DNA from 3 places in the Paenarthrobacter sp. CCNWLY172 genome. Region 2 is predicted to be linked to each of the others. Evidence: riboswitches for the same ligand, from Rfam matches in the RefSeq annotation. Region 2 holds a riboswitch; each other region holds the start of a gene.
What was found. A riboswitch is a leader RNA that binds a small molecule or an ion and turns the genes downstream of it on or off. The one in region 2 is predicted to bind thiamine pyrophosphate.
Positions count from the first base shown of each region.

Region 1: it holds a riboswitch for thiamine pyrophosphate, as region 2 does, so the genes downstream of both, WBN73_RS08230 (ECF transporter S component) here and thiD (bifunctional hydroxymethylpyrimidine kinase/phosphomethylpyrimidine kinase) in region 2, are expected to answer to the same signal.
Region 3: it holds a riboswitch for thiamine pyrophosphate, as region 2 does, so the genes downstream of both, thiO (glycine oxidase ThiO) here and thiD (bifunctional hydroxymethylpyrimidine kinase/phosphomethylpyrimidine kinase) in region 2, are expected to answer to the same signal.

Region 1 covers NZ_JBBEGB010000004.1:319,712-327,650, reverse strand. The annotation lists gene WBN73_RS08270 (Na+/H+ antiporter subunit A) at 1-126, shown strand, start outside; gene WBN73_RS08265 (Na(+)/H(+) antiporter subunit C) at 123-623, shown strand; gene WBN73_RS08260 (Na+/H+ antiporter subunit D) at 620-2,203, shown strand; gene WBN73_RS08255 (Na+/H+ antiporter subunit E) at 2,200-2,766, shown strand; gene WBN73_RS08250 (monovalent cation/H+ antiporter complex subunit F) at 2,763-3,041, shown strand; gene mnhG (monovalent cation/H(+) antiporter subunit G) at 3,031-3,423, shown strand; gene WBN73_RS08240 (DUF4235 domain-containing protein) at 3,523-3,783, opposite strand; gene WBN73_RS08235 (NUDIX hydrolase) at 3,820-4,518, opposite strand; TPP riboswitch at 4,748-4,884, shown strand; gene WBN73_RS08230 (ECF transporter S component) at 4,961-5,581, shown strand; gene WBN73_RS08225 (ABC transporter ATP-binding protein) at 5,581-7,176, shown strand; gene WBN73_RS08220 (energy-coupling factor transporter transmembrane component T family protein) at 7,173-7,939, shown strand, end outside.
Region 2 covers NZ_JBBEGB010000014.1:17,461-25,399, reverse strand. The annotation lists gene WBN73_RS18435 (Rne/Rng family ribonuclease) at 1-2,234, shown strand, start outside; TPP riboswitch at 2,370-2,468, shown strand; gene thiD (bifunctional hydroxymethylpyrimidine kinase/phosphomethylpyrimidine kinase) at 2,459-3,976, shown strand; gene rplU (50S ribosomal protein L21) at 4,353-4,661, shown strand; gene rpmA (50S ribosomal protein L27) at 4,724-4,987, shown strand; gene obgE (GTPase ObgE) at 5,145-6,731, shown strand; gene proB (glutamate 5-kinase) at 6,721-7,902, shown strand; gene WBN73_RS18405 (glutamate-5-semialdehyde dehydrogenase) at 7,899-7,939, shown strand, end outside.
Region 3 covers NZ_JBBEGB010000003.1:26,129-34,067, forward strand. The annotation lists gene WBN73_RS04985 (RNB domain-containing ribonuclease) at 1-666, opposite strand, end outside; gene WBN73_RS04990 (TM2 domain-containing protein) at 779-1,720, opposite strand; gene WBN73_RS04995 (ferritin-like fold-containing protein) at 1,876-2,544, shown strand; gene thiE (thiamine phosphate synthase) at 2,588-3,280, opposite strand; TPP riboswitch at 3,308-3,426, shown strand; gene thiO (glycine oxidase ThiO) at 3,422-4,687, shown strand; gene thiS (sulfur carrier protein ThiS) at 4,684-4,920, shown strand; gene WBN73_RS05015 (thiazole synthase) at 4,925-5,722, shown strand; gene WBN73_RS05020 (4a-hydroxytetrahydrobiopterin dehydratase) at 5,756-6,091, shown strand; gene WBN73_RS05025 (hypothetical protein) at 6,174-6,476, opposite strand; gene WBN73_RS05030 (DUF3107 domain-containing protein) at 6,512-6,736, opposite strand; gene WBN73_RS05035 (TetR/AcrR family transcriptional regulator) at 6,787-7,521, opposite strand; gene moeB (molybdopterin-synthase adenylyltransferase MoeB) at 7,528-7,939, shown strand, end outside.

The DNA.
Region 1 (7,939 bases), on a different contig from region 2:
CGCAGCCTCGGTGCCGAAATCGATGAACACTTTGAGGGCCAGGGCGCGCCCCTGGCAGAGGAAGACGCCTCCGACCTTGCAGGCGAAGCCGCTGAATCCGCCGCATCCGGGAAAGGTACCGCATGAGCATCAACCTGACCCTGCTGATCGTCATGGGCGTTTTGTACGCCTGCGGCATCTACTTGCTCCTGGAGCGGAGCCTGACGCGCGTGCTGTTGGGCTTGATGTTGCTGGCCAATGCCACCAACATCCTGATCCTGACCACCGGCGGATACGCCGGATTGGCACCCTTGTTCACCAAGGAAACCAGCCCGGACGCCTATAGCGATCCTTTGCCCCAAGCTCTGATCCTCACCTCGATCGTCATTTCCTTCGCCGTGACGGCCTTCATGCTGGGCATCATCTACCGCACTTGGGTCCTGGCACGGCAGGACGAAATCCAGGATGACCTTGAGGACCGTCGCGTAGCCAAGACGCCCAGCTTCGATGCCGAGGACGACGCTATTGTGCCCTTGGAAACCTCGGAGTTCGCCGTCACCCCTGCCACCACCTCGGACCACACCCACCCCGAAGCAACCGAGACCCCGAGCAAGGCACCGAACCAGGAAGGAGGCAGCGCGTGAATCTCGCAAACCTGTCGCCGCTAGCTGTCCTCCTGCCGATTCTGGGTGCCGCTCTTGCGTTCCTGCTGATCCGGCACCACACCGCGCAGCGTGTGGTGAGCATCGGCATCCTGAGTGCGACGCTGCTCCTCGAGTGCCTCCTGTTGATTTCCGTATGGGACGGCGGGACGACGTCGGTCACCTTGGGCGGATGGCTGCCGCCGTGGGGCGTGGTCCTGGTAGTGGACCAGTTCTCCTCGCTCATGTTGGTTGTCTCCACCGTGGTGAGCCTTGCGGTGTTGATCTACGCCACCGGTCAAGGCATGGCCGACGGCGACCAGGAAGCACCCGTCTCGATCTTCCACCCCACGTACCTGATCCTGGTGGCGGGCGTGTCCAACGCGTTCCTCACCGGTGATCTCTTCAACCTCTACGTAGGGTTCGAGATCCTGCTGACGGCGAGCTATGTGCTCATGACGTTGGGCGGCACGGGGCCGCGCATCCGTGCGGGCGTCACCTATGTGGTGGTGTCAGTGGTGTCATCCGTGTTGTTCCTCATCGCCATCGCCATGATCTACGGGGCCACGGGAACCATCACCATGGCGGACCTTGCCATCAAATTGGCGGAACTGGACCAAGGCACCCAAAACCTCCTCCACGTCATGCTGTTGGTGGCCTTCGGCATCAAGGCCGCCGTGTTCCCGCTGTCCTTCTGGCTCCCTGACTCCTACCCGACGGCGCCGGCTCCGGTTACGGCCGTGTTCGCGGGCTTGCTGACCAAAGTGGGTGTCTACGCCATGGTCCGTACGGAAACGCTCTTGTTCCCCGGCGACACCCTGAATGTTCCACTCATGGTGGTGGCATTACTCACCATGGTGGTGGGCATCCTAGGTGCCCTGGCCCAAAGCGATATCAAGCGTCTGTTGTCGTTCACCCTGGTCAGCCACATCGGGTACATGGTGTTCGGCCTGGCCATGAGTTCCGTGGCAGGGTTGGGCGCCGCCGTCTTCTACGTGGCGCACCACATCACCGTGCAGACAAGCCTGTTCCTGGTCACAGGTCTCATAGAACGCAGGGGCGGCAGCTCGTCCATGGACCGGTTGGGTGGTTTGGCCAAGCTTTCCCCGTTACTGGCCTTGCTGTTCTTCGTCCCGGCCATGAACCTCGCAGGTATTCCGCCGTTCTCTGGCTTCCTGGGAAAGTTGGGCCTCCTGCAGGCCGGCGTGGATTTGGGAACACCCTTGGCCATCACGCTGGTGGTGGGTGGCGTTGTCACCAGCCTCCTGACGCTGCTGGCCATCGCCCGCGTGTGGAACAGGGCCTTCTGGCGCAAGCCCGAAGACGCTGAGTATCCGGACCCAGCTCTCCTGAATCCCCGGAACGTGGGCGTCTTGCCGCGGACCATGGTTGGTTCGACGGCGGGACTGGTAGTTTTCGGTGTCGCGCTGACGGTCTTCGCCGGTCCGCTCTTCCAGGTGGCTGACGGTTCCGCAGGAATCATGCTGGATCGTTCGGCCTATATCCACTCGGTCCTGGGCGACTCGGTCGAGGTGCCACCGCTTGGGCCGCCCGAGGAAACACAGACGGGTGATGCCAAATGAGCCGTAAGCCCATTTCGTTCCGCACCGAACTCCCGCTGCTCATTTGGTTGGTCATTGTCTGGGGCGCATTGTGGCGGGACTTCAGTCCCGGAAACCTGCTGTTCGGTGCGCTGATAGCCGTGCTGGTAGCCAAGCTGTTCTACCTTCCACCAGTGGAACTGAGCGGCAGGTTCAACATCCTGCGCGCCATTCCCTTCGCCCTGATGTTCCTCGCCAAAGTGGTGGCAGCGAGCTTCCTGGTGTTGTTCCTGGCCGTGGTCAAGGGACCCAAGGTGCGCAGCGCCGTCGTCGCCGTTCCCTTGCGCAGCCACTCGGACCTGATGGTGACGGCCACGGGGCACGTCATCTCGCTGATTCCGGGCTCGCTGGTGGTGGAGGTGGACCGGTCGACGTCCACGCTTTACCTGCACGCGCTCAATATTTACGAAGAAGCGGACATCGACAAAATTCGCGAGGAAGTCCAGATCATTGAAGCGCGGCTGATCCGGATCATGGGCACGCGCGAAGAAGTAGAAGCCCTCAACGCTGAAGTACGTCCGGGAATGGAAGGGGCAGCACGATGAAGGAGATCATCCTTGTGGTCACGGCGGTGATCCTCAGCCTGGCTGCCGCGGGCGCGATTGTCCGCATCGCGATCGGCCCTTCCCTGCTGGACCGCGTCCTGGCATCGGATGTCTTGCTGGCCATCCTGGGTGCTGCACTGGCGATCGACATGGCGATGAACAGGCACCTCAACAACCTGATGCTGCTGGTAGCCCTCGCGGTGATCGGATTCATCGGATCAGTGACCGTTGCACGTTTCGTGGCTGAACGGAGGGAACAGAACAATGAGTCCTGATGCCACCGGCGTGGATGTCGTGATCGATGCTGTCACCGCAGTTTTCCTGGTGGTGGGAGCCTTGATGTCCTTGGGTGCCGCCATCGGTTTGCTGCGATTCCCGGATCTCATGAGCCGCATGCACGCAGCCACCAAGCCCCAAGTGCTGGGACTGTTCCTCATGCTTGCTGCTATTGGCCTGCAGATGCGAACGTGGTGGGTTTGGCCGGTTCTGCTGGTGGCATGGATTTTCCAGTTGTTGACGGCACCTGTGTCCGCCCATATGGTGGGTCGCTCCGCCTACCGCACCAAACATGGCCACCGCGAGATGCTCACCAAGGACGAACTCGAGGCTGTTGTGCAACGGGCGGCTGCGGGGCAAGAACCCCGCAACGACCGCTAAAAGTCCCGGTCACACAAACGCGGAGTCGCCTTGCGTCCAATGGTTCATTCCATCAGGTGGAGGCAAAAGCGACCCCGCGTTGCTGTCTGTGGTTGCGGGCTAGACGATGTCGTGTGACTTGGCGAAACGTGCAATGGCACGCTGTGTGCCACGGCTGGCCAACACCTGAATCAAGGTGCTGACGAAGGCTGAGATCAGCGCAAAAGTCAGTGCTGAACGCAAGCTCGTTTCCATGTCGTCGTTGCCCAGGGGTGGTTTGTTGCCAGTTGCCTTTTCCCACCCTTTGTTGACGAGTTTGGTGCCTACGAAGCCCGCTCCGAGGCTTACTCCGGCACCGATCAGCTTGAAGAAGAGGTTCATGCCCCCAGCCTAGCCGTCCGTGGGCCGACTCCAGAGTCAGCGCCGGCTTTCGCGCTCTTTCAGGAACGCTGCCAAGGACCCAACAGGGGCCAGCACGGGAACAACGGGGTGCTCTGCCGACCAGGCAGCATCCACGGAATCAAACTCAGCGATTTCCTTGAGCAGGTAGTAGGTGGGCGGCATCAGCTTCAGGGTCCCGGCTGCTTCAGCTTCCAGGATTCCGTCTACTGGCATCCACAACGATTGCCAGGCCTCCGTGGTTTGATGCTGCGGCTCGGCTCCCGGGGAAGGCCTGGCAACGTAGAAGTAGGTGTCAAAGCGCTTCGGCATGTCCGTAGGCGTGATCCAGTTGGCCCAAGGGCGGAGATCCGCGGCACTGATGCTGAGCCCGGACTCCTCCTGGACTTCGCGGATTGCGGCGGTGAGGACCGTCCCTGCGTTGGTTTCGGCCTGCGTTGAGGTGGCGCCGGTGGCGATGGAACTCGAACGCCAGGCGGCAGCGTGGCGTTGAAGCAGGTCCGCTGGGTAGTCCCAGCCTGACTCGTCCGCAGCATCCACCCGGCCGCCCGGGAAGACCACCATTCCGGCGGCGAAGTCCATGGTGCTGACCCGGTGCTGGACGAACGCCTCGATCCCGCCCGGGGCATCACGGAGCAGGATGACACTGGCAGCAAGCCGGGGCTCGGATATGGTGCCCTCGCCGGCAGGGTGATCCTGAATGGGTAGGTCCGTCATGAAAGTGCCCCTTTGCCGCGGTCGAGTCTGCTGGATCATTCTCTCAGGTCTCGTTGTGGGGCCGGATGTACAGGCCGAAACGGGCGCGAGGGGTGCAGAGCGGGCCCCGCAACGCACGCAACCCCACGCACGGGCCCCCCGGATCGCCCGATTGTGACCACCGGCCGGCATCGGACAGTCGCCCACAACACGGGCAGGTGTAAACTGAACCAGCCCATCAGGGCAGATTTGATAACGACAGGGGAGCGCCGCCGTCGGACCTTGCAGAGATGCAGGAGACGCGAGGGCGCTGAGAGTGCGGACAGCCGCAGACCCTCGAACCTGATCCGGTTAGTACCGGCGCAAGGGAGTCGAGCTTCTCAGAGTGTCCGGATCCAGGCGGCGCAGGCCGATGGGAAATCCGGGGAGCACTTTCCCCTCCTGTAACCTCAGGAGGCAGAAAATGACCACGGTAAACGTGAAGAAGACCAGTTATAACTGGCGTGTTGTAGACATCGTTGTGGCGGCCTTGATCGCCATCGCAGGCGGCGTGATCTTCTGGGCCTGGTCCCAGGGCGCCGCGCTGGTATCCATCCCCATGAACGCGACGTATCCGCCGCTCACCGGCCTGATCGCCGGTGGCTGGATGATCCCCGCAGTCCTGGGAATGCTCATTATCCGCAAACCCGGCGCCGCCCTCTTCTGCGAAGCCGTCGCGGCCACCGGTGAGCTGATCATGGGTTCCCAGTACGGAACCACCGTGCTGATCTCCGGGATCCTTCAGGGCCTAGGTGCCGAGCTCATCTTCGCCGCCTTCCGGTACAAGAAGTTCAACCTGCCCACGGCCCTCCTCGCCGGTGCCGGTGCGGGCCTCTTCTGCGGCCTGAACGACTCCTTCCTCCCGTGGGGCTGGAACATCGCCTACGAGGCAATGGACAAACTGGCGTACATCACTTTCACCACCATCTCGGGTGCCATCATCGCCGGCGCCCTGTCCTGGGTTGCCACCCGCGGCTTGGCTAAAACCGGCGTCCTGAGCTCCTTCGCATCGCGCAAGGCCGCGTCGGAGCCCGTCTTCAGCTGATGCCCGCCACGCAGAGCGGCAGCAAGAACAGCAGCCCGGTGAGGCCTGCCGCCATCTCCGCCGAGGGCTGGGGTTGGCGGCATGCCGGCAGGTCCGCTCCCGCCATTCATGGGCTTGACCTCCGGATTGAACCGGGCGAGCGGGTGTTGCTGCTGGGGCCTTCGGGCGCCGGCAAGTCCACACTGCTGCACGCCCTCGCGGGGGTGCTGGGTGACGAGGAAGACGACTCGGACGAGTCAGGTTCCCTGCTGATCGACGGCGTTGCTCCGCGGGAACAGCGGGGCCGCGCCGGTCTCATGCAGCAAGACCCCGAGACGCAGGTGGTCCTGTCGCGGGTTGGTGACGACGTCGCTTTCGGTGCGGAGAACCTTGCCGTGCCGCGAGAGGAGATCTGGGCCCGCGTCCATGAAGCGCTCGACGACGTCGGGTTGCGTACCGCCGCGGGCGGCGGATTGGCATTGGACCACCCGACGGCGGCGCTCTCCGGGGGGCAGAAGCAGCGCCTTGCGCTGGCGGGGATTCTCGCGATGCGTCCCGGCTTGATCCTCTTGGACGAACCCACGGCCAACCTGGATCCGGCCGGAGTGCTGGAGGTTCGGGATGCTGTTCGGCGTTGCCTGGACAAGACCGGCGCAACGCTGGTGGTGGTGGAGCACCGTGTGTCGGTGTGGAAGGACTTGGTGGACAGGATCGTGGTCCTGCAGCCGGGTGCCCTGGCGGCGCCGGGAACGGGCCAGGCAACGGGCGGGGTCCTTTTGGACGGCCCGCCGGACAAGGTCCTGTCCGAGGCCCGCACCCTGTTGATGGCTGCCGGCGTTTGGGTGCCGGGGTACGTACCGGCCACCCGCCAACGACGCAACCAACCCCACACCGCCCCACTGCTCCTCGCGGCCCAGGACCTCGCAGTTTCCCGGGAAAAGCCGCGGCGCAAGGGCTTCAAGACCATCCCGCCCGTCCCGGTTCAAACAGGAATCACCGCGCAGGTCAGGGCCGGCCAAGCACTGACCATCACTGGAGCCAACGGGGCTGGAAAGTCCACGTTCGCGCTCACGTTGGCCGGCCTTTTAGCGCCGGTGGACGGTACAGTGAGTGCCGCCGTCGAGCTTTCCAAAGGGGCCGGTATTGACCCGTTCAAGTGGAAAGCAGACCAGCTGATTTCACGGATCGGGACGGTGTTCCAGGAGCCGGAGCACCAGTTCGTCACAGGCAAGGTCCTGGACGAGCTCATGTTTGGGCCCAGGCATTTAGGCCACGGCGAAGAACGGGTGGACGAACTGTTGGAGCGGCTGCGGCTGACGCATTTGGTGGACGCCAACCCCTACACCCTTTCCGGCGGTGAGAAGCGGCGGCTCTCGGTGGCCACCGTGCTTGCCGCGCACCCCGAAGTCCTGGTGCTCGATGAACCTACGTTCGGCCAGGACGCCAACACGTGGGCGGAGTTGGCGTCGTTCCTTTCAGAGTTGCTGGACGCCGGAACGGCTGTGGTCTCCGTGACCCACGACCAGGAATTCAGCGCAGTGCTCGGCGGAACGGAGCTGCGGCTCGGCCCGGTACAGCACGGTGAAGCCACGCATCAGGAAGCTGGTGCAGCATGAGGGATGCACTGAACCTCCGCGGGAATCGTGCCCTGCTGACCCGAGCCAACCCCTTGGCAAAGTTCGTGTCCGTGTTTCTGATTTCCCTGGTGCTGGCCCTGTCCATCGACTGGGTATCGGCGTCCACGGCGTTGGTTGCGGAGCTGGCGTTGTTTCCGTTGGCCGGGCTTACGTTCAGGCTTCTGTGGCAGCGCGCCTGGCCGCTGATCATCGCCGCTGCGATCGGCGGCTGGAGTACCGCGATTGTGGCGGCGGACAGCGGCGCTGTACTGCTCGACGTCGGACTCTGGTCCATCAGCGAAGGTTCCCTTGAGCTGGGGCTGGGTTTCATGCTGCGCGGTTTGGCGATCGCGTTACCGGCAATCCTGCTGATGACCTGCACGGATCCCACTGATTTGGCAGATGCGCTGGCCCAGAAGGCCAAGTTGCCGCACCGCTTTGTCCTGGGATCCTTGGCTGCCATGAGGTTGGTTGGGCTCATGGCAGAGGAGTGGCAGACCATCGGCATGGCCCGCCGTGCCCGCGGAGTCGGTTCCCAGGGCAGCCCGTTCCAACGGCTGAAGGCCACGCTGGGCCAGAGCTTTGGGCTCTTGGTCCAAGCCGTGAGGAGGGCTTCGCGGCTGGCAGTCACCATGGAAGCGCGCGGCTTCGGCGGCGGTCAACGGACGTGGGCGCGCGAATCCACGTATTCGCTTCTGGACGCCTGGGTGGTCCTTGGCGGTGTGGTCATCGCTGCGGGTGCAGTCCTGACGGCACTCGGCGC
Region 2 (7,939 bases):
CGAATCGCGTGACCAGCGTCAAGGGCTCCACCAGGCTTGAGGCCAAGAAGCAGCGCCGCCGTGAATCCCGCGAGACCGGACGCCGCCGCCAGGTCATCACCGAGGCCGAATTCCTGGCCCGCCGCGAATCAGTGGACCGCCAGATGATTGTCCGCCAGCGCGACGACAGAATTCAGATCGGCGTCCTGGAAGACGGCGTGCTTGCCGAGCATTTTGTCTCCAAGACCCAGCAGGACTCCCTGATCGGCAACGTTTACCTGGGCAAGGTCCAGAACGTCCTGCCGTCCATGGAAGCTGCCTTCGTGGATATCGGACGCGGCCGCAACGCCGTGTTGTACGCCGGTGAAGTGAACTGGGACGCGGTCAACCTCGAAGGCCAGCCGCGCCGGATCGAGAATGCGCTGAAGTCCGGCGATTCCGTTCTGGTCCAGGTCACCAAGGACCCTGTAGGCCACAAGGGTGCCCGCCTGACAAGCCAGATCTCCCTGCCCGGCCGCTACCTGGTGTACGTGCCCGGTGGTTCCATGACCGGCATTTCACGCAAGCTGCCCGACGTCGAACGCAACCGCCTCAAGCGCATCCTGAAGGACCGTTTGCCGGAAAACGCCGGCGTCATTGTCCGCACGGCTGCTGAAGGTGCGTCGGAAGAAGAACTGACGCATGACATCAACCGCCTGCGCGCCCAGTGGGAAGGCATCGAAGGCCAGGCCTCCTCCACCAAGGTCCTGGCACCGGAACTGCTCTACGGCGAACCCGACCTGACCATCAAGGTGGTCCGTGACGTCTTCAATGAAGACTTCTCCAAACTGATCGTTTCCGGCGACGACGCCTGGGACACCATTGAGGCTTACGTAACCTACGTTGCCCCCGACCTTGTGGGCCGCCTCGAGAAGTGGACCAAGGACCAGGACATCTTCGGTGCCTGGCGCATTGACGAGCAGATCCACAAGGCACTGGAACGCAAGGTCTTCCTCCCATCCGGTGGTTCGCTGGTCATCGACCGCACCGAAGCCATGACCGTGGTGGACGTCAATACCGGTAAGTTCACCGGCAGCGGTGGAAACCTTGAAGAAACCGTCACCAAGAACAACCTCGAAGCTGCTGAGGAAGTAGTTCGCCAGCTTCGCCTGCGTGACATCGGCGGCATCATTGTCATCGACTTCATCGACATGGTCCTTGAGTCCAACCGCGACCTCGTCCTCCGCCGTATGGTTGAGTGCCTTGGCCGCGACCGCACCAAGCACCAAGTGGCTGAAGTGACGTCACTGGGCCTTGTCCAGATGACCCGCAAGCGCATGGGTACCGGCCTCCTTGAGGTCTTCGGTGAGCAGTGCGAGCACTGTGCAGGCCGCGGCGTGGTCACCCACGATGAACCGGTGGAGCACCGTCGCGCCAACGTTGTGGCTGCCGAGCACCACCGCCCCCACACTGAGGCGCAGCAACCCACAGCCCGAACAGAACGCAAGCGCCGCCGTGGCAAGGGCGGGGGACAGGCTGTCGCCGAGGCTCCCGCGCAGGTCCACAGCACTGCTTCCGCCCCTGCCGCACCTCCCGCGGCTTCCGAGCCGCAGGATCCTGCCAAGCAGGCCAAGGCAGAGGCAACCCGCGCTGCGCTGGCGACGATCGCTGCTGCCGCCCACGCTGCCCACCTCCACGATGACGAAGTTCACCGTGCAGAAGAGCAGGCACGGGCGGCCGGCCAGCACCAGGCGCCTGCCGCATCACAGCCGGAGGCTGGAGAGCACTCCGACCCCGAATCAGACCGGGAAGCATCGGTTCGTGACACACGGTCCACACCGGTTCTGCGATTCGGCGGCGAAGAAGTGGCCTTGCCTTTCGGGGAACACCACGAGGAACCGCCTGCCGCCAAGCCTGCCATGAGCCTGGATCTCCTGGCCGAAGCGTTCTCCCACCTTGGCGCAGCACCCGAGGCGAAGCCCGAAACCGTGGTTCCTTCCAAGGCAGCCGCTGCACCTGCAGCCGCCGTGGCGGGGCCCGTGGACGAGGACCCTGAAGCTGCTTCGGCGTCGAAGTCCCGCCGGGGGCGCCGCAACCGCAGTGCGAGCCGCGCCCAGGGTGCAGCCAACGAGACCAGCGTTGAGCACCACGAGGTAACTGCTACCGCAGCGCGTGGAACTGCACACCAGGCCAAAGCACCGGCGGAGCCTGCCAAGAAGGCAGCGTCCGAGGAACCCATCATCCTTGGGGTTGGTGTTCCCGCTTCGGAGCTCTAGGACCCGATCCGCAAGGGCCCCGCAGTAACCGCCACAGGCGGGTACTGCGGGGCCCTTTGCTGTCTGCTCACAGCGGTCATAACCGGTCTTCTGCGGAGTGCAGTTCCCGGGCCGTGCTGCTTCCCGGCTACGCTGGGGATTGACACGGGGTGCCGGGCATAGGGCCCGGCTGAGATCCAGACCCGTTGAACCTGTCCGGTTAGCACCGGCGAAGGGATGTCCCCATGACGTCATCGTCGTATTCTTCTGTGTACCCTCTGGCTGTTTGCGGCCGGGAAACGCCCCGCGTACTGAGTATCGCGGGCTCGGACCCCTCCGGCGGTGCCGGTATCCAGGCTGACCTGAAGAGCATTGCTGCGCAGGGCGGCTACGGCATGGCGGCGATCACCGCGTTGACGGCCCAAAACACGCTGGGCGTCAGTGCTGTCCATGTTCCTCCGGTGGAGTTCCTGCGACAGCAGTTGGAGTCCATCAGCACGGACATCGCCATCGATGCCGTCAAGATCGGCATGCTGGGTGACGCTGCGGTGATCGATGAGGTCCGCAGCTGGCTTGAGTCGGTGCGTCCCGGCGTCGTGGTCCTTGACCCGGTGATGGTGGCCACCAGCGGCGACCGCCTCCTGCGGGGGTCTGCCGAGCAGGCCCTGCGCGCTCTGCTGCCGTTGGCGGACCTTATTACCCCGAACCTCCCGGAGCTTGCCATGCTGTTGGGGGAGCCTGAAGCTGCTGACTGGGATTCGGCGTTGAACCAGGGCAAGCGACTGGCTGCTGAGTGCGGCACCACGGTCCTGGTGAAGGGCGGACACCTGGCAGGGGCGGAATGCCCGGATGCCCTGGTTAACACCAGCGGCCTCCTGCGGCAGGACGTCATCGAGGTAGCCGGACCCCGCGTGGAAACGAAGAACAGCCACGGCACGGGCTGTTCGTTGTCGTCGGCTCTGGCCACGGTCCAGGCCCGCACCGGCGATTGGGAAGCTTCCCTGCGCGAAGTCAAGCCGTGGTTGCTTCAGGCGCTGCTGCATTCGGACAGCCTCGACGTAGGCCAGGGAAACGGGCCGGTCCACCATTTCCACCACCATCAGGTCCTGAGGCCGGGGCAATTCGCCGCGGCGCTGTGGAAGGAAGCTGCTCCGGAGCTCGAGGCAATCTACAAGCTCAGCTTTATTGACGGCCTGCAATCGGGCGACCTCCCGGAGGCTGCGTTCAATTACTACCTCGCGCAGGATGCCCTCTACCTCAACGGGTATTCCAGGGTCCTGGCGCGTGCGGGCGCCCTTGCCCCCACGGAGGAGGAGCAACTGTTCTGGGCCAAAGCGTCACAGCAGTGCCTTGAGGTCGAATCGGAACTGCACAGGAACTGGCTCAGCACCCGAGAGGCATCCTCGGTGACCGGACCCGTCACGAAGTCCTACGTGGACCACCTGCTGGCGTCCTCGGCCACCGGCAGCTACTCCGTGGTGCTGGCGGCCATCCTGCCGTGCTACTGGCTCTACGCAGAGGTGGGCCAGCGGCTCCATGCATCGTTCGTGGAGGCGGGATCCCCGGCGGCGCATCCCTACGCGGACTGGCTCAGGACTTACGCCGATGAAGAGTTTGCTGCAGCCACCAGGAATGCGATCAATTTCACGGACGCCGCTGCAGCGGCAGCTTCCGAGGGGGAGCGGGCATCAATGGTGGAGGCTTTTGCCCAGTCCTGCCGCTACGAAACTGCATTCTTCGACGCTCCCCGGCTGTTCGCCTGACCGTTCCTGCCCGGACTTTTTATCTCCGGGTTTCTAACCGCCCCAGCGCGTCGCGGGTCAAATCACGTTAATCGCCCCAAACCCTGTAGGCTGTATGGGCACGGTGCCGGGAGAGTCCGTTACAACTGGTGATGCAAGTCACGTGGTAGCCTCCGGACCCGGCCTCATTTGCAGCCGAGGGTCAAACTAGCGTAATCTTGATCTTCGGTGCTTACGCCAACACTTGGGTTATGCCCCTTGGAATTGTTCAAGGGATGACTCGCGGACTTCGATCAGAAGTCCACGGCGTTGAGGCACAGCGCGAACCAAGCCTGATTTCGGTTCCAGGTTCCGCACGCAAATTTAGTTATAAACGTCGAGAGAAGTGAGTACCCAAGTGGTGTACGCGATTGTCCGCGCAGGCGGCCGCCAAGAAAAAGTTTCCGTTGGAGACTACGTAACGCTTAACCGCGTCCCCGGTGGAGCCGGCAGCACGCTTGAGCTGCCCGCCTTGCTCCTGGTTGACGGCGATAAGGTCACCTCCGCAGCTGCGGAACTGGCCAACGTCAAGGTGACGGCTGAGATCCTCGAAGACCTCCGTGGTCCGAAGATCGTCATCCAGAAGTTCAAGAACAAGACCGGCTACCGGAAGCGTCAGGGTCACCGTCAGGAACTGACCAAGATCAAGATCACCAGCATCGCGTAACTTTCGTTACCCGCTGTTCAGGTTTTTCAGTTTCCCCAGAAATTTAGAGGCAGGCATTTCACATGGCACACAAAAAAGGCGCGAGTTCCACTCGCAACGGTCGTGACTCCAACGCACAGTACCTGGGCGTCAAGCGCTTCGGTGGTCAGGTAGTCTCCGCAGGCGAAATCATCGTTCGCCAGCGTGGCACGCACTTCCACCCCGGTGCAGGCGTTGGTCGCGGTGGCGACGACACCCTGTTCGCCCTGCAGGCCGGCTCGGTTGAGTTTGGTACTCGCCGCGGACGTCGCGTAGTGAACATCGTTGCTGCTGCAGCTGCAGAGTAACAACAAGTTCTGAACCGGTGGAGCGGGCCAAACGGCCCGCTCCACCGTTCTTTTAACCGCATTACAATCGACTAGGGCGCTTTAGCGCACTGGTTTTGCAACAGCGCTGGCAACAGCAACAAACGCTGTAAGTAAGACAGCAACTGAGGAGATCCACGTGGCGAGCTTTGTAGACCGGGTAGTCCTGCACGTATCCGGCGGAACCGGCGGCCACGGCTGTGTCTCTGTAAAGCGGGAGAAGTTCAAGCCCCTCGGTGGCCCCGACGGCGGCAACGGCGGCAATGGCGGGGATGTCATCCTCCGGGTGTCCGCCCAGACCACCACGCTGCTGGACTACCACCATGCACCCCACCGCCACGCCACCAATGGTGGCCCGGGCATGGGCGACTGGCGCGGTGGCAAGAACGGCGAGACCCTGGTTCTTCCGGTCCCGGACGGCACCGTCGTTAAGACCAAGGACGGCGAAGTCCTGGCCGACCTCGTGGGTGAGGGTACTGAATACGTCGCAGCTGCCGGCGGCCAAGGCGGCTTGGGCAACGCTTCCCTTTCCTCCCAGAAGCGCCGAGCGCCGGGCTTTGCCCTGTTGGGCATCGAAGGCGAATCCAGCGACATCGTCCTGGAACTGAAGTCCATTGCGGACATCGCGTTGGTCGGCTTCCCCTCTGCCGGCAAGTCCAGCCTGATCGCAGCCATGTCTGCTGCCCGGCCGAAGATCGCCGATTACCCGTTCACCACGCTCATTCCCAACCTGGGCGTGGTCCAGGCGGGAGAAGTCCGTTTCACCATTGCCGATGTCCCCGGTTTGATCGAGGGTGCCAGCGAAGGCAAGGGACTCGGGCACAACTTCCTGCGGCACGTTGAACGATGCGCGGCATTGGTGCACGTCCTTGACTGCGGAACCCTGGAGTCGGACCGGGATCCCCTGTCCGATCTCGCCATCATTGAGGCCGAGCTGGAGAAGTACGCGGTTGACATGAGTTACGCCGGTGTTGACGGCGAAGTTGTTCCCCTGAACGAGCGCCCCAAGCTGGTTGTCCTCAATAAGGTTGACCTGCCCGATGGCAAGGACATGGCTGAGTTCGTTCGTCCCGACCTGGAAGCGCGGGGTTACCGCGTGTTCGAAGTCTCGGCAACCAGCCACGAGGGCCTGCGCCAGCTCGGATTTGCCATGGCGGAGATCGTCAAGGCAGCGCGCGATGCCGTGGCAATCGCACCCCCCAAGGTTGCACCGCCGGTTCTGCGGCCCCGTGCGGTCAACGAGTCCGGTTTCAAGATCCGCCGCGAAGAAAAGAACCTCGAGCCGCTGTTCCGCGTTCTGGGCGAAAAGCCTGTGCGCTGGGTCAAGCAGACCGACTTCACCAACGAGGAAGCCATCGGCTATCTTGCCGACCGTCTGGCTAAGCTGGGCGTGGAAACTGAGCTCTTCAAGGTTGGCGCCAAGCCTGGCGACACCGTGGTCATCGGTGAAGACGACGGCGTGGTGTTCGACTGGGAGCCCACCATGATGGCCGGCGCCGAACTCCTGGCAACCCCCCGCGGTACCGACATCCGCGTTGCGGACATTGGCGACCGTCCTACACGTTCGCAGAAGCGCGATGAGCAGATTGAGCGCCGCGAAGCCAAGGCCGCCGCCCGTGCCGAGCTTGAAGCAGAACGCAAGGCCGGCATCTGGACCGAATCCGTCAGCGGCCGCCGCGCACAGACCGTGAGGGAGAGCACCCTGGACGCCGGTGATGACGACTAGGACCGTCGACGTTCCGGCCACGGCCGAAGGCCTTGAACGCCAGGCCCTCGCCACCGCCAAGCGGATTGTGGTCAAGGTGGGGTCCTCTTCCTTGACCAGCATCAAGGGCGGTATCTCCGAGAAATCCCTTGCGGGACTGGTGGACGCCCTGGCGGACAAGCGCAACGCCGGCACCGAGATCATTCTGGTCTCTTCGGGGGCCATCGCTGCGGGCCTGGCACCTTTGGGACTGGCCAAGCGACCCAAGGACCTGGCAACGCAACAGGCTGCCGCCAGTGTAGGCCAAGGATTGCTGATGGCCCGCTACACACAGGCATTCAGTGCCCACGGCGTCACCGTCAGCCAAGTGCTGCTGACCGCGGATGACCTCATGCGCCGCACGCAGCACACCAACGCTTTCAGGGCGTTGGACCGCCTGCTCAACCTTGGCGTGGTGCCAGTGGTCAACGAGAACGACACCGTGGCCACGCACGAGATCCGCTTCGGTGACAACGACCGGCTGGCCGCTTTGGTAGCCCACCTGGTCCGCGCGGATGCGCTGGTACTGCTGTCCGACGTCGATGCCCTCTATGACGGTCCGCCGTCCCAGGGTGCCAAGCGTATTCCGTTGGTTCAGGGTCCTCAGGACCTTGAGGACGTCACCATCGGCAAGGCCGGTAAGGCCGGCGTCGGAACCGGTGGAATGATGACCAAGGTCGAGGCGGCGTCGATCGCTGCCGGCTCGGGTATCCACGCTTTGGTGACGTCAACGGCCAATGCCGCGGCCGCCTTGGCGGGGGAGGACGTGGGGACTTGGTTCTCCGTCAATGGCAACCGCAAGCCGGTGCGCCTCCTGTGGCTGGCGCACCTGGCGACGGTTCAGGGACGCTTAATGCTCGACGACGGCGCTGTTAAAGCAGTCCGCGAACGGCACAGGTCACTCCTTCCCGCGGGCATTTCGGAGGTCAGCGGTGACTTCGAAGCCGGCGATCCCGTGGAAATGGTTGCCCATGACGGAACCGTGCTGGCGCGTGGGCTGGTGAACTACTCTTCGGAGGAACTTCCGCGCATGCTGGGCCGCACTACCCAGGAGCTCGGCCAGGCGATGGGCCGGGGTTACGACCGCGAAGTTGTTCATGTTGATGATCTGGTGCTCCTGCGGACGCCCCGCTCATCTAAACTTGGAGCATGACTGAAGCGCTGACCCCTGATGCCCCTGTGATCTCCGA
Region 3 (7,939 bases), on a different contig from region 2:
CTGGACGATTTCCTGTTCCGGCATGTTGAGGCTTGCGCCGCCGCGCAACCGTTCCAGCTCGACGCGCTTCAGTCCCACTTCCTTGAGGAGCTGAAGAACAGGCGGGGCGGTGCCGTCGTCGATCTGCTGTTGGGCGCCTTTGTAGCTCAGCTTGGCCCGGCTGCGGACAGCAGCCCGGGCAACGGTCACGGACATGACCTCTGCATCGGCGCCGAGTTCGAAGTTCCACACAAAGGCACTGCAGTCCTGTTCGGCCAGCAGGCTTCCGGCGTTTTCACTGATGACCTCGGGGTGCAGTGGGATCCGGCCGTCAGGTGCATAGAACGTTTGTCCGCGTAGCCGGGTCTCGGCATCCAAGGCTCCTCCGGGAGCCACAAAGGACGGCACGTCGGCGATGGCGTAGAGGACCTTGTAGCCGTCTCCGGAACGTTCAATGAACAGGGCCTGGTCCAAGTCAGTCGAGGTAGCGGGATCAATGGTGACGAAGGGGATCTCCCGCAGGTCCTGATCCGGCAGCCTGAGGTTTTCCACGGCCCGCTCTGCCTCTTGTACTGCCTCGGCAGGGTACGCGGTGGGGAGTTCCAGTTCCGTCCTCAAGGCCGCAAGTGCTTCAGCGAGCTGGTCCGACGAATCGTCGACGTTGGGTGCTATCCGATGATGTGACACGAAAATCAGGGTAGCCCGAAACCGGCGGATAGTCTTGGCAGCCGCACGCAAAAGCCCGCTGCCCCAAGGGGCAACGGGCTTTCGGTAAAGCTGGTTCTGACCAAACAGGCGGTTAGCTTGCCGGTGTCAAAGTGAAGGTGGCTGCCTTGTCGCCGAAGTCATTGTTGATCACCACTGTGGTGGGACCATTCTTGATGTCGAAGGCGATGACGCCCTGCTGTACGTCTCCGGCTGCGACATCGCCGGAGACGAGACCGCCCAGACCGTTGTCAAGGAAGATCCGGTCGCCCTCGTTGCCGTCAGCATCGAAGGCATCGAAGTTGCTGGGCGCGGCGAAGCTGGATCCGGCGGTGGTCTCCCAGGAAACCTCCAGCAGGAGGAACCCGCCGTTGAGCGGCTTCATGTAAGCCATCTCCGGGATTTCGGTAGCGTATCCGGAGTTAAGGACGGTGACCTTAACGGTGTTGCCCTCGGACACCGTGACCTCGAAAGCGTTGCCATCGGTGGCAGTGCCTTGGGAAGGGGCAGTGGCCTCCTGTGAAGCTGACGGTGCGGCAGGGACAGGCGTGGCCTGTCCCTGGACCGCGGCAGCCACCAGCGTCAAAGACAACACCGTGGACACGATCCCAACAACCAGGCCGGCGAACCAGACAACGAGCGTGATGATCCAGGCCTTCTTCTTGTTTTCCGGATAACCCTGCAGCGGGCGGCCTTCCTTATCCCGTGCGTTGCCGGTCAGCGTGATGATGAGGTCCACGATGGACCAGATGCCGAGTCCGCCCGCAGTGAGCAGTTTGGCAATGCCGGTCCCGATCTTTCCCAAGTAAAAGCGGTCAACACCGAGGCCACCAAGGAGCAAGGAGAGGATCCACGTGACCATGAAGGACTTGGCCGGAGTACCCGTGCCGGGAACACCATAAGGGCTGGAATCCGGGCCGGACTGGTACGTCTGGGGTCCGCCTTGGTACTGGGCGTCGAAAGCACCGGGTGCAGGGGGAACTGGTGGGGCACCGTTCCCGTTGTGGGGCGCGGGCGGGTAGCTCGGATTAGTCATTGATCATCCTTCGGGGGAGTGGGTGCGAGGAGGAGGACACGCGGCCTGCGGGCAGGCCAGACAGTCAACTCACTTCCAGTCAGCCTAGTGGGACCAACGCTGCTGAAGGCAATCTCCGCGGGCGGGGTGTGGAGAGCCGGGGATAGTCTTGGATTATGGGCACTTCGACGGACGTCGCACCTTCTGCCGGACAACTCGCCGCGGGACTCCTGGGCGCCATGGCCTACGGCGAGTTGTCGGCTTTCGGCCGGCTTTCGTTCGATTCCCGATACGCCCCCACACTCCATGACCGTTCAGTGCTGGCAAAAATTGCCGTCGGTGCGTACGGAAACTTCGCGCTGCTGAGCGATCGGCTCGCTGTAATGGGCCTCGATCCGGAGGAAGCCATGCTGCCGTTCCAGCGTTCCTTTGACCACTTCCATGAACGCACCAAGCCCGGGGACTGGTTCGAATCTGTGATGAAGGCATACGTCATCGACACCGTTTCCTCGGACTTCTACCGGGCTGTCGCCACTTTCCTCGATGGAACAACGCAGCAGTTCGTGGACCGGGTTGCCTCCCCCGACCAGGCAACCGAGGTACTTCGTGTCCTGCTGCGGCGGGCCTTGGCCGATGACCCACGACTGGCCTCACGGCTGGCGTTGTGGGGCCGCCGGCTGGTGGGGGAAGCGCTGACACAGGCGCAGAGGGTAGGGACTGAGCACCCACAGTTGGGGCCGGCACTAAAAAGTGGTGGCGATGCCCGCGCCGCAATTAAAAGACTGACAGGCGAGCTCGCCGGGCGTCATGCCCGCCGGATGACGGCGCTGGGCCTCACTGCCTAGCGGTATGACCGGGCTTATGCCTGAAAGGCTCCAACGGCCAGGCTCAAGCTGCGTCCAGCGCCTCCAGCGCCTCCAGCAGCGACTTGGCTGCCGTCGTCGGATCCGAAGCCTCGGTGATGGCGCGGACCACGACGATCCGGGTGGCTCCTGCGGCCCGCACCTGCTCTACGTTGCTGAGATCGATCCCTCCGATGGCGAACCATGGCAGGTTCACGGCGCCGTCGGTGGTCTCGACTGCACGCTTGCTCGCTTCTGCGGCATATGTGACCAAGTCCAGTCCCACGGCTTCGCGGCCGGGTTTGGTGGGTGTCGCCCAGACGGGTCCTACACAGAAATAGTCCAGGCCCCCCTGTCCCGGTGATGCCGCGATGGCGGCATTCACCTGCTCGGGGGAGTGGGTGGAAAGACCGATCGTGACGGACTCCGGAAGCAATGTCCGGGCCACCTTCAACGGGAGGTCCTTTTGCCCGATGTGGAACACCGGAGCCCCGGAAACACTGGCAACGTCGGCTCGATCGTTGACAGCCCACAGCCGTCCATGACGTTGCGCAACTCCCTGCAGGACCGCCAGCAACTCCAATTCCTCGGCAGCTTCGAGGGTCTTGTCGCGCAGCTGGATGATGTCCACACCGCCCTCGAACGCGGCGTCCACAAAGTCTTCAAAATCGCCTTGCCGTTTCCGTGCATCGGTGCACAGATACAAGCGGGCGGTGGCGAGGGCATCAGTCTGGGTCATGGAACCCAGAGTAGTTCCTCTAAACTGGGCACGTACTGCGGGAGCCGCGACGTTCGTCATATGACTGTCCGGCTGAGAGGGCTTAAGAGCCGACCGCTTGACCTGATCCGGCTAGTACCGGCGTAGGGAAGGAAACGCGCAATGGCAGTTCCCCGCCAAACCCCGCTCCAGGCCGACGTGGCCGTCATTGGCGGCGGCGTCATCGGGCTGGGCATCGCCCGCGAAGCGCGGCGACTTGGCCGCTCCGTGGTGGTGATCGACCCCGCACCGGCTTCGGGGGCTACGTTTGCTGCCGCCGGAATGCTTGCCCCCGTGAGCGAATTTCACTACCAGGAGGAAGATCTCCTGGAGTTGATGCTCGAATCGTCCCGGCTGTGGCCGTCTTTCGCGGCAAGCCTGCCCCGCGGAGGGGAAGACACCGGATACCGCACGACGCCGACACTTGCCGTGGGTGCCGATGCCGCGGACCGCAGGGCACTGGCAGACCTCCGTACGGTACAGCTTGCTGCGGGACTGGGGGTCGAGCCGTTGTCCCTGCGCGACGCCCGGGATCGCGAACCCCTCCTCAGCCCCCAAATTTCCAGTGCCTTCGACGTTCCCGCCGACCACCAGGTCGATCCCCGCAAGCTGGCGGCATGCCTGCTCTCGGGACTGGCACGCCACGCGGCCAGCGACTCCACGTGGGTTTCGGGCGCCGACGATGGGTTTGCCGTGACTTCCACGGCGCGCCGCTTGCTCTGGGACGGAGGGCGGGTCTCAGGAGTGGAACTCGAGTCCGGCGCCGCTGTCCACTCCACCGAAACGGTGGTCGCCAACGGACTGGGTGCGGCAGACCTGGAAGGGCTCCCCGACGGGCTCAGCCTTCCCCTGCGGCCGGTATATGGCGACATCCTCAGGCTTCGGGTGCCTGAACACCTCCGGCCCCTGCTCACCTCCACCGTCCGCGGGATGGTCCGTGGAGTGCCCGTCTACATCGTGCCCCGGGACGACGGCACTGTAGTCATCGGGGCCACCCAGCGCGAGGACGGACTGTCGGCAGCGTCCAACGCGGTCTCAGCCGGGGGCGTCTACCAGTTATTGCGGGACGCCCAGGCCCTGGTCCCCGCAGTGGCGGAACTTGAGCTGCTCGAAGTAACGGCCCGGGCCCGCCCCGGCACTCCGGACAACGCACCGCTGCTTGGACGGGTCGTTGGCCCCCGGGGGGATGTTGATGGTCTGGTGATCGCCACAGGATTCTTCCGGCATGGTGTCCTCCTGACGCCCGCGGCCGCACGGATCGTGGGCGGGCTGATCAACGGCACGTCGGACCCCCGGTGGGCATCATTTTCCCCTGACCGCTTCGCGGCCACTTCATCCACAGCGCGGGCGCTTACGCCGGCACACGCTCCCAGCAAGGAAACAGCATGAACATCAAACTCAACGGATCCGATCACGCCGTGCCGGAGGATGCTTCAGTCAGCACCCTGGTCACGGCCGTCACCGGCCGCGCCCTGGACCACCGCGGACAGGCAGCCGACGGTGGCAAGCTGGGCGTCGCCGTCGCCCGCAATTCCGAGGTGGTGCCACGCAGCCAATGGTCCGCAACGGCGCTCGCCGACGGGGATGAACTCGAACTTGTTACCGCAGTCCAAGGAGGCTGACATCATGACGACAGCAAACACAGAGGTCATTACTGACGCCTTGGTGATCGACGGCGTCCACTTCGGATCCCGCCTGATCATGGGGACGGGAGGTGCCCCGAGCCTGGACGGTCTGGGCGCTGCGCTCCTGGCGTCCGGGACTGAGCTCACCACAGTAGCCATGAGGCGCTACTCACCCGCTGAAACAGGATCCCTCTTCCAACTCCTGGTGGACCACGGAATCCGGGTGCTGCCCAACACCGCCGGTTGCTTTACTGCCAGAGACGCCGTGATGACCGCTGAACTGGCACGCGAGGCACTGGAAACCGACTGGGTGAAGCTGGAAGTCATCGCCGATGAACACACGCTCCTTCCAGACGCAGTGGAACTCGTCGAGGCAACGGAACAGCTGGTGAACCGTGGATTCAAAGTCTTCGCCTATACCAACGATGATCCCGTCCTGGCACTGCGCCTCGAAAACCTGGGTGCCACCGCAGTGATGCCCCTGGGCTCGCCGATCGGAACCGGTCTGGGGATCCTGAACCCGCACAACATTGAACTCATCGTGTCCCGGGCCTCAGTACCCGTGGTGCTCGATGCCGGAATAGGAACCGCCTCCGATGCTGCCCTCGCCATGGAATTGGGCTGCGACGCCGTGCTTCTGGCCACCGCTGTCACCCGGGCGCAGAACCCGGTGCAAATGGGTGAGGCCTTCAAGCACGCCGTGATCGCCGGTAGGCTGGCCAAGCAGGCAGGACGGATTCCGAGGCGTGAGCACGCTTTGGCGTCGTCGGCCATGGAGGGCCGGGCAGAGTTTCTCTAAGTGTCCGCCGGGTCTCCGGGAGAAGGAGCAGCAGTGGCAGGGAACCATGACCATCTGACCCAGGCGGATGTCGACGATGCCCTCCGGGAGCTACGCGACTGGAAGTACCAGGGCGGCCTGGTAACCGTCTATAAAACTCCGACGGCGGCCGAAGCGCTGGCCCTCATTGCAGCGATCGGAGAAATCGCCGAACACCAAAACCACCATCCGGATCTGGAATGGCGCTACAACAGGGTCCACCTGCGGTACCTGTCCCACGACGCAGGCGGAAAAGTCACCCAACGCGACATCACCGCTGCGGCTTCCGTGAGTGAAGCCGCAGCGGCGCTGGGTGCAACCGCCCAGCCGGAGCGGTATCCGGAACCCTGAACCCGAACCATTGTGACAAGGCTTTAAGCGACAGTGACCGTCGCCCGAGGGCGGCGGTCACTGTCGTGTGTTCTTGTTGCTGCTAGAGCTTGAGCGCCTTGGTGAGCGCCGCAGTATCGTGCCGGGTGCGGGTCCGGCCCAGGAAGACCACCACCGCTGCGGCGGCGGCAGTTCCCAGGACGATCGGCAAGACCCAGGGAATCCAGGTTGCCCCGGGCTGGTAGCCCAAGCCGGCACTGATGAACGCAATCCAGCCCAGGGTGCCCACAGCCACCGAAACACCGGCCGGCAAAGCGATGCCGTACTTGCCGTGCCTCTTGTCGTTGGCCCACACGATGAAACCGGTGGCTATGGTGGCCAGAACCACCACGACGAGTGAAAGCATGAAGACTCCTTTGCGGACTGCGTTATGCGGAGGGCCTAGAGGGCACCGAAGCCGACGCGGCGGACTTCCTCTGCGCCGATCTCCACGTATCCCAGGACGCTGCCGGGAACGATGATCTGGCGGCCCTTTTCATCGGTCAGGCGCAATTCCGAGCCCTTGGACACGGCCTCTGCCACGATCTTGGCCACCGCGTCTGCATCCAAAGCGGATTCGAGCACGATTTCACGGCCAACGTTCTGAATGCCGATCTTTACTTCCACAGCAAGGCCTCCAAGCCAATCAAGTATTAAGTCAGTCCTCTATTTGTAGCCTAGGACTCTTTGGGGAATCGACTGATTCCGCGCCAAGCTAAACGATAGATCAGATCACTGGCCACATCGAGGTCAAGGTTTCCGTCCGTTTCAAGCCAGTAGCGTGCGCTGACCTGCGCCATCCCGGCCAGACCACGGCCCAGGAGCTGCGCCTCCAAGGGAGGCAGCTTGGTGTCCTCGGCAATAACATGGGCCACCGCATCAGCGAATGTTTTGTTGAACGTCTCCAAACGGGAACTGACATCGGGATCGTTGATGAGGTCAGATTCGAAGACGAGCCGGTGGGCTTGGTCGTCATCAGCGATGAACCGGTAGTAGGCCCGCATCACGGCCTTCACGCGTTCCTTGTTGTCCGAGGTGGAGTTCAAGGCGCTGAGCATCAGTTCAGTCAGCGCGGCCAGGTGGCTGTCCAAAAGGGCCATGTAGAGCTCACGCTTGGACGGAAAGTGCTGGTACAGCACCGGCTTGCTCACGTGGGCAGCCTCGGCGATCTCGTCCATGGCGGCACCATGGAATCCGTTGGAGACAAAAACTTCCAACGCCGCATTCAGCAACTGCGCCCGGCGCTCGTCGCGCGGCAACCTTGGTGAACGCGTTGAAACAGCCCGTTCCTGCTTGGCCGGTGCCCCATCGTGTGCCCTTGTGCCGTCAGCCACAGTCTGCCGCCTTTCCTTTGCAGTTATGACCACTCTACCGGTGGGTAATATGACCGGGCGGCATCGGCAGGCATACATTGGGGTATGGCCTCAATTGTTGCTGCCCGCCCTGCTGCGCCCGCTGTCCTGCCGCCCCTTGTTGAACCGGCCGCCGAACTCACGCCGGCCGAAGTGGAGCGATACTCCCGGCATCTCATCATTCCCGAAATCGGTGCCCTGGGCCAACGCAGGCTTAAGAATGCCAAAGTGCTGGTCATAGGCGCCGGCGGACTTGGTTCTCCGGCATTGTTGTACTTGGCTGCGGCCGGCGTTGGCACACTCGGAATCGTTGACGACGACGTAGTGGACCTCAGCAACCTGCAGCGCCAGGTCATCCATGGCGTGAAGGACGTGGGCATCCCCAAGATCGAGTCGGCCCGCAACGCCATCAACGAACTTAATCCGCTGGTCAACGTCGTCCTGCACGACATCCGGCTGGACTCATCCAACGCCTTGG